Linked DNA regions of Parazoarcus communis. The protein of the gene in region 1 interacts with the protein of each later gene in a pairwise test. Links are inferred from orthologs where the notes say so. Each region holds a gene or a part of one and is shown on either strand. Other genes may lie near its edges.

Region 1 (4,580 bases):
TCTCAGGCCCCGGACTTGCCGCCGATCACGCACGCCGCCATGGCGGCGGACTGAGCGCCCATGAAATTGCGGACGCAGCGGTGGCGGGGGATGCGGCCAGCGAGGCCACACTGCAGCGCTATGAAGCGCGGCTGGCACGCGCGCTGGGCACGGTGATCAACCTCATCGACCCCGACGTGATCGTCCTCGGCGGCGGCCTGTCGAGGCTCGAGCGACTGTATGCCAATGTGCCGGCACGCTGGGCCGAACACGTCTTCTCCGATCAGATCCTCACCCGGCTGCGACCGGCCCGTCATGGCGACTCGTCCGGCGTGCGCGGCGCAGCCTGGTTGTGGCCTGCGGGCACTGAAGCCCGCTAGCATGCTGGCCCGGGTGGGGGCCGCCGACGTTTCACGCCAATGACTGCGCACGCTCAGACATCGAGCGGATCCACATCGAGCTGCCAGCGCAGTTCCCGTGGCGTGCGCTGGGCGTAAAGCATTGTCATCCACTGCCCCAGAAAGCCCTGCAGATCCGCACGGCTGTCCGCCTCGACCAGCAGCTGTGCCCGCTCGCGGCGCGCAAGCCTGGACATGCGCATCGGCACCGGATCGAACAGGCGCAGGTTTTCGGGCGCACACGACTGGGCCAGACGACGGGCGTGCTGCAGAAACTCGACCGCATCCGCCAGCGCCGGTGCATCAGCCCGCAACATGGCCTGGTGCGTGAATGGCGGGAAGCAGGCCACCCTGCGCTCATCCAGCGCCATCTTCGCGAAGGCGTCGAAATCATGGCGCCCGAGGTGCTGATAGAGCAGGTGGCCCGGGTACTCGGTCTGTATCAGCACCTCGCCCGGCAGGCTTCCCCGCCCCGCGCGCCCCCCGACCTGCATCAGCTGCTGGAAGAGCCGCTCTGGCGCACGAAAGTCAGCCGCATGGAGCGAGGAGTCTGCCCCGACGACCCCAACCAGGGTGAGCTTGGGGAAATCGTGCCCCTTCGCCATCATCTGGGTGCCGACCAGGATGTCTGCCTCGCCGGCAGCGATCTTGTCGAGGAGCGCCTCCCATTGCGCGCGGGTACGCGCGGCATCGCGATCCACGCGCAGCACGCGGGCCTCGGGAAAAAGCTCGTTCAGTCTGGCTTCGATGCGCTGGGTGCCGCGACCGAAGGGCTGGATATCCTGATTGCCACAACTCGGGCACGCATGCGGAATCCCGCCATCGCAGCCACAGTGGTGACAACGCAGGCGCCGATCGGCCAGATGCACGACAAGGTTGGCCGAGCAGTGCGGGCAGCGGCTCACCCAGCCGCAGGCCGGACATGACAGCACCGGCGCATAGCCGCGGCGGTTGATGAAGACCAGGCTCTGCTCGCCACGCTTCAGACGCTCGGAGATGGCCGCGTGCAGGGCCGGGCTGAGGCCTTCGTCGAGCTTCATGCGCCGGATGTCCACCGCACGTACCTTGGGCAGGGTCGTCGCCACCGCACGATGCGTCAGGCGCAGCAGACCGTAACGCCCGTTGCCGGCATGCTGCCAGCTCTCCAGCGACGGCGTCGCCGAGCCGAGCAGCACCGGCACAGCGCGCTGGCGCGCCCGCCACACGGCGACATCGCGTGCCGAATAGCGGACCCCCTCCTGCTGCTTGTACGAGGCGTCGTGTTCCTCGTCGACCAGGATGATGCCAAGACGGGGAAGGGGGGCAAACACCGACAGCCGGGTGCCGAGTACGATGTCCGCATGGCCGCTCAAGGCCTGGACGAAGCCACGCGAGCGCGCCCCTTCGGCAAGCCCCGAATGCAGGCTGACCACGTTGGCTGCCGGAAAGCGCTGCGCCACCCGGTTCTCGAGCTGGGGCGTCAGGGCAATCTCGGGGACGAGCATCAGCACCTGCTCACCAGCCGCCAGCGCCCGCTCAGCGAGACGCAGATAGATCTCGGTCTTGCCGCTCCCGGTCACCCCGTGGAGCAACCAGGCCTGGAAGCCGGTGCCGGCAGCGACCACGGTATCGATCACCGCGGCCTGTTCCACGGTCAATTCAGGCCGTCCGGCAGCAAGATGCCGCCCACCACCATCGTCACGTGGCACCAGCCAGCCGCGCCGGATCAGGTCGCCCACCGCACTCCCCGCCTCAAGCGCCCGCACCGCGCTGCGCCGCGCGGGCCCGCCCAGCGCGTCCGTCGCCCGCAGCAGCGTCAGCGCCCGGCTCTCACGCCGCGCCTCGGTGAGTGCCACGCGGCCGGCAGCGGACAGCTCGAGCACGGGGTCGACATCGTCTCCACTCACCCCGTCCGCACGACGCAGGCCCGGCGGCAGCGCCAGGGCCACCACTTCGCCCAGCGGAGCGTGGTAGTAGCGCGCAACGAAACCGACGAGTTCGAGCCAGTCGGCCGGGAGGGGCGGGACCTCACGCTGAACATGACTCACCACCTTGAGGCGACTGCGGTCTATATCCGCCTCGGCGGGCAAGGAAACGATCAATCCGCTCTTTTCCCCGCGTCCGAAGGGCACGCGCACGCACCGGCCAATATCCGAATCAACTGCATCTTCTGCAATGTAATCAAAGAGTTGTGGGATCGGAAGAGGTAATGCAACGCGTATGATCGGCATGGGGAATAGCGATGTATTCTGAATAGTTCTTTTTTTTCAGTTGTTTAGCGTTGAAACTTGAAGCCGATACGCGAAAAACAGCGCTAAACACTTGCCCCTAAACCACCCCTTCGTCTTGTCCACAAAAGCTGTGGATAACTTTGTGGGAAACCAGGGTAAATCGGGCTGAAACCAGCGTGAAACAAGCACTTCTGTCACTTTGCCTTAACATAGTGGAAAGTTTTTATTCATATAAATCAACGCGTTGTGAAATTTACTGCATATCCGCACTATTTCGGTGAATATTTTTACCCAAATGGCTTCCGTGTGCATAAGTCAAGCGAAAAACCCACTTTTTTTTGTTGACATGCACCGGAAGTAGTAAGCGAAGTTACCCCTCCCGGCGCCGTCAGGAAGCGCTCGCTCAGCCTTGAGCGCGCACGATGCGGCTGTGTTCATGCGCCGTATCGACCATCACCGCCACATTCTCCGGCGGCGTGAACTGCGAAATGCCATGACCAAGGTTGAAGACGTGGCCAGGATGGGCACCGAAGGCGTCGATCACCTTGCGGGTTTCGGCTGCAACAACCTCTGGCGGTGCGAAGAGCACGTTGGGGTCGAGGTTGCCCTGCAAGGCCACCTTGTCGCCCACCAGCTGTCGGGCGCGGCCAATGTCCATGGTCCAGTCCAGCCCGACTGCGTCGCTGCCGATACCGGCAATCGACTCCAGCCACAGTCCGCCGCCCTTGGTGAATACGATGCTCGGCACACGCTCGCCATCGCGCTCGCGAATCAGGCCTGACACGACTCTTTCGAGATAGGGCAGGGAGAACTCCTTGTACGCGGCCTCCGACAGCACCCCGCCCCAGGAGTCGAACACCATGACGGCCTGGGCGCCCGCTTCGATCTGGGCGTTGAGGTATTTGACCACCGCGTCGGCAGTCACGCTCAGGATGTGGTGCATCAGGTCAGGCCGGCTGTAAGCCATGCTCTTGACCTTGCGATAGTCGTCCGACGAACCGCCTTCGACCATGTAGCACGCCAGCGTCCACGGGCTGCCGGAGAAGCCGATGAGGGGGACGCTGCCGTCGAGCGCGCGACGGATCTCGGCCACGGCATCCATGACGTACTGCAGCTCGACGTGAGGATCGGGTGCAAACAGGTTGCGGATCTCCCACTCTTCGCGCAGCGGGCGTTCGAAGCGCGGGCCCTCGCCTTCGGCGAAGTAGAGCCCCAGCCCCATCGCGTCCGGCACGGTCAGGATGTCGGAGAACAGGATCGCGGCATCAAGGTCATAGCGTGCCAGCGGTTGCAGCGTGACTTCACAGGCCATGGCCGGGCTCTTGCACAGCTGCAGAAAGCTGCCCGCGCGTTTGCGCGTCTCGCAGTATTCCGGCAGGTAGCGTCCGGCCTGGCGCATCAGCCACACGGGCGTGTATTCGGTGGGCTGGCGCAGCAGGGCGCGCAGGAAAGTGTCGTTCTTAGGGCGGCTCACGTCGAGTCCTCTTTTCCAGCCGATTGGCAACAAGGCGTGATTATCGCCTGTCACGGGCCCGGATGGGTTGAGCACCGTCAGTTTGGCAACCCGAGAAGGTAGCGGACGCAGGCAGGACAGCAGAAAACGCCGCCCCGCAAGCGCGCCATCACGACGCGCCAGAGCTGTGCGCGGCGGGTCGTCACGGCGCCCCGATGCGCGTGCGCAGGAGCCCTTACCGGCGCCAGAATGCCGGCGTCATGACCACCAGCAAGGTGAAGATCTCGAGCCGCCCCAGGATCATCGTGAACGACAGCACCGCTGTCTGAAAATCATTGAGCGACTGATAGTTGGAGGCCGGGCCCACGGCATCGAGCCCCGGACCGGTGTTGTTGAGACAGGCCACCACCCCCGAAAACGCGGTGATCAGTTCGAGGCCACTGGCCGACAGCAGCAGGGTCAGCGACACGATGCTGACCATGTACATGAAGCTGAAGCCGAGCACCGCGTGAAGAATCCCCTCCGAGACGGGCTGCTTGC
Region 2 (3,497 bases), 550 kb from region 1 along the record:
TGGCAAGGCGAGCACATGGTCGACCATTTGCGCCACGCTCTGTGCCTCAAGGGCGTGCTCGGGGTGGTCGGGGCAGTGAGGCGTGCCCGCCCGTGCATACAGGAGACGCAGATAGTCATGAATCTCGGTGACGGTGCCGACTGTCGAGCGCGGATTGTGGCTGGTGGCCTTCTGCTCGATCGAAATGGCAGGTGAGAGGCCTTCTATCAGGTCCACATCGGGCTTTTCCATCAGCTGCAGAAACTGACGGGCGTAGGCCGACAGCGACTCTACATAGCGACGCTGGCCTTCGGCGTACAGGGTGTCAAAGGCGAGAGAGGACTTGCCCGAGCCCGACAGACCGGTGATGACCGTAAGCCGGTTGCGTGGCAGATCAAGGCTGATGTTCTTGAGATTGTGGGTGCGGGCACCGCGGATGCGGATTTCGTCCATGAGCGTGGCTGCGCGAGGGGGAACACAAAACTATAAGAGAGAAGCCGCTCCGGGCCAATGTTAGAATCACCTTCTTTTTCGCCGCGTCCAGCATGTCTCAACCCCTACGTGATCCGATGACGCCCGCCGAGCGTCGAGCCGGGATCAGCCTCGCGTCCATCTTTGCGCTGCGCATGCTGGGGCTATTCCTGATTCTGCCCGTGTTCGCGGTACACGCACGCACGATCCCCGGCGGCGACAACCTCACCCTGGTGGGGCTGGCGATTGGTGCCTACGGCGCGACGCAGGCGCTGCTGCAGATTGCCTTTGGCGCGGCTTCGGACCGGTTTGGTCGCAAGCCGGTGATCCTGTTCGGCTTGGTGTTGTTCGTGCTCGGCAGCGCGATCGCAGCCATGGCGGGCGATATCTACATGGTCATCGTCGGGCGGGTGCTGCAGGGGGCTGGCGCGATTTCGGCGGCAGTCACCGCCCTTGCTGCCGACCTTACCCGGGATCAGCACCGCACCAAGGTGATGGCAATGATCGGGTCGAGCATCGGGCTGGTTTTTGCGGCCTCGATGGTTGCCGCACCGCTGCTGTATTCGGTGATCGGCATGAGCGGTATCTTCTGGCTGACGGCCGTGCTTGCGTTCGTCGCCATGGGCGTCGTGGTCTGGGTGGTGCCGGCGGCGCCACCGGTACCGCGCGCCAATGCAGGCAGCTTCATGGACATCCTGCGCGACGGGCAGTTGATGCGACTGAATTTCGGCGTATTCGCGCTGCACCTTATTCAGACCACGATGTGGGTCATGGTCCCGGCGGCGTTGGTGGCACACGGTGGCCTGGCGCTTGCAGAGCACTGGAAGGTCTATCTGCCGGCCGTGCTGCTCTCCTTCGTCGTGATGGTGCCGGCGATCATCATTGCCGAGCGTCACAACAGGCTCAAGCCGGTCTTCAACGGCGCCGTGCTTTTGCTTGCAATCGTTCAGTTCGGACTGTATTTCTGGAGCGATGGCCTGCTCTCGATTGCGTTCTGGCTGACGCTGTTCTTTGTGGCTTTCAACGTCCTCGAGGCGACCCAGCCGTCGTGGATTTCACGTATCGCGCCGCCTGCCGCGAAAGGCACTGCGCTTGGCGTCTACAACACCTTGCAGTCCATCGGGCTGTTTGCCGGCGGTCTGTTCGGCGGATGGCTGGGGCAGCGCCTGGGTGCGGGCGGCGTCAGCCTCGCGTGTGGCGTGCTCGCCCTGATCTGGCTGGCGGTTTCGCTAAGCATGACCCCCCCTCCGGTCCGCGCGGTTCCCTCGCCGGCCCGGGGTTGACACACTACTCATAGGAGAACGGGATGGCATCCCTGAATAAAGTCATTCTGATCGGAAACCTGGGCAAGGACCCGGAGACCCGTTATGCACCCAGCGGCGACGCGATCACCAACCTGACCGTGGCGACCACCGAGACCTGGAAGGACAAGGCGTCGGGTGAGCGTCGTGAAGCCACCGAGTGGCATCGCGTCGTGTTCTTTGGGCGCGTGGCCGAAGTGGCTGCGCAGTACCTGCGCAAGGGCAGTCAGATCTATGTGGAAGGTCGGCTGCAGACGCGCAAGTGGCAGGACAAGGAAGGTCAGGATCGTTACACCACCGAAATCCGTGGTGACGAGATGAAGATGCTCGGTCGCCGTGAAGGCGCTGGCGAGGCGCCGGTGCGTGGCGGCGACAGCGGCGGATACGATGCGCCTGCAGCCGCACCCAGCCGTCAGCCCGCACCGGCACCCGCTGCCAAGCCGGCAAAAGGCGGGTTCGGGGACTTTGACGACGACATTCCCTTCTGAAACGGGTCTGAGCGTTCAGGGACGGGGCGCCAGGGCGCGCCCCCGGCGCAATGCAGTATGGGGTGGGGATGATCCGACGTCGGTTCCTTCAGTCGCTGCTGGTGTGTGCGGGCGCGGGCAAGGTCTTGACGGCCTGCTCCCCCCCGACTGAGCCGCTGCGCTTCGGTGCCAATGCGTGGCCTGGTTATGCGCCCCTGAGACTGGCCGAAGCAAGCGGTCTGATCAGCCCGGAGCGCCTGCGCGTACTTGATTTTCCGAACTCTTCGATGGTGCTCTCGGCTTTCCGCAACGGAACGATCGATGCAGCAGGACTCACGCTGGACGAGGCGCTTGCGCTGGCTGCAAGCCGGCAGCCCTTGCGCATCGTGCTGGTTTTCGACGTTTCCGATGGCGCTGACGTCATCGTGGGGCGTCCCGGGATTTCGGCGCTTGATCAACTCGAGGGGCGTCGGGTCGGGGTCGAAACCGAGGCGCTGGGCGCCTATCTGATTGGTCGGGCGCTGGAGCGCGTCAGTTTGCCGCTGCACAGTGTCGAGATCGTTTCGATGCCGCTTGACCGGCACGAGTCGGCTTTTGCGTCAGGGCAGGTCGATGCCCTGGTGACCTTCGAACCGGTCCGTTCCCGCCTGTTGGAAGCAGGCGCTAGCGAGCTGTTCTCATCGCGTGAAATTCCCGGCGAAATCGTCGATGTTCTGGTTGTGCGCGAAGACGTGCTGCGAACGCGCCGCGCCGATCTGCAGGCAGCCGTGTCTGCGCATTTCGAGGCACGACTGGCGCTCCTTGCCGACCCGGCTGCTGCTGCCGAGCGACTCGGCGCAAGACTGTCTCTGGACGAGGTGGCGCTGCGGGCGGCGCTCGGGCTGATCCAGCTCCCTGGTCCCGAGGAGAATCGCCGCTTGCTTGGCGGTGCCGACGCGGGGCTGGCGCAGGTGCTCGTGACAATGAGCAGCAGAATGAAGTCCCTCGGCCTGCTCGAGGGGGAGCTCGTGCTCAAGGGCATGCTGGTCGCAGACCTGGTCGAGGCCGTCTGACATGGCATCGCAACGGCCGTTGCGTCACCTGCTGCTGTTCATCCTGCTCTTCTTCGGTCTGTTGGTGGCGCTCGCCCAGTTCTCCTTCATCGTCCAGACGCATTCGGATGAGGCGCGCTCGCAGCTTGAGGCGCTCGTACGCCATACCGGGGTGACGCTGGCAGCGAACCTTGAAGCGGCGATGCGCGAGGGGGACGATGGCTTTGTCGATCACCTTCTGGCGCAGC

What was found. The genes of interacting proteins can lie anywhere in the genome.
Region 2: the proteins of CEW87_RS05385 (region 1) and ssb interact in binary tests that used the Escherichia coli proteins (3 or more experiments, as listed by UniProt). The link is inferred for Parazoarcus communis from one-to-one orthologs.

Annotation. Positions count from the first base shown.
Region 1 is NZ_CP022188.1:1,167,843-1,172,422, forward strand. What follows is about bases 1-2,982. They hold CEW87_RS05385 (primosomal protein N'), read right to left. Parts: upstream 2,588-2,982; coding sequence 413-2,587; downstream 1-412. Other genes in these bases: CEW87_RS05380 (ROK family protein), read left to right, coding at 1-359. Outside these bases: hemE (uroporphyrinogen decarboxylase), read right to left, coding at 2,991-4,061; CEW87_RS05395 (TrkH family potassium uptake protein), read right to left, coding at 4,276-4,580.
Region 2 is NZ_CP022188.1:622,361-625,857, reverse strand. The notes cover bases 700-3,497. They hold ssb (single-stranded DNA-binding protein), read left to right. Parts: upstream 700-1,756; coding sequence 1,757-2,239; downstream 2,240-3,497. Other genes in these bases: CEW87_RS02870 (sensor histidine kinase), read left to right, coding at 3,272-3,497; CEW87_RS02875 (ABC transporter substrate-binding protein), read left to right, coding at 2,308-3,270; CEW87_RS02885 (MFS transporter), read left to right, coding at 700-1,733. Also shown: excinuclease ABC subunit UvrA, read right to left, coding at 1-432; more of CEW87_RS02885, read left to right, coding at 525-699. UniProt on the Escherichia coli protein: Plays an important role in DNA replication, recombination and repair. Binds to ssDNA and to an array of partner proteins to recruit them to their sites of action during DNA metabolism. Acts as a sliding platform that migrates on DNA via reptation.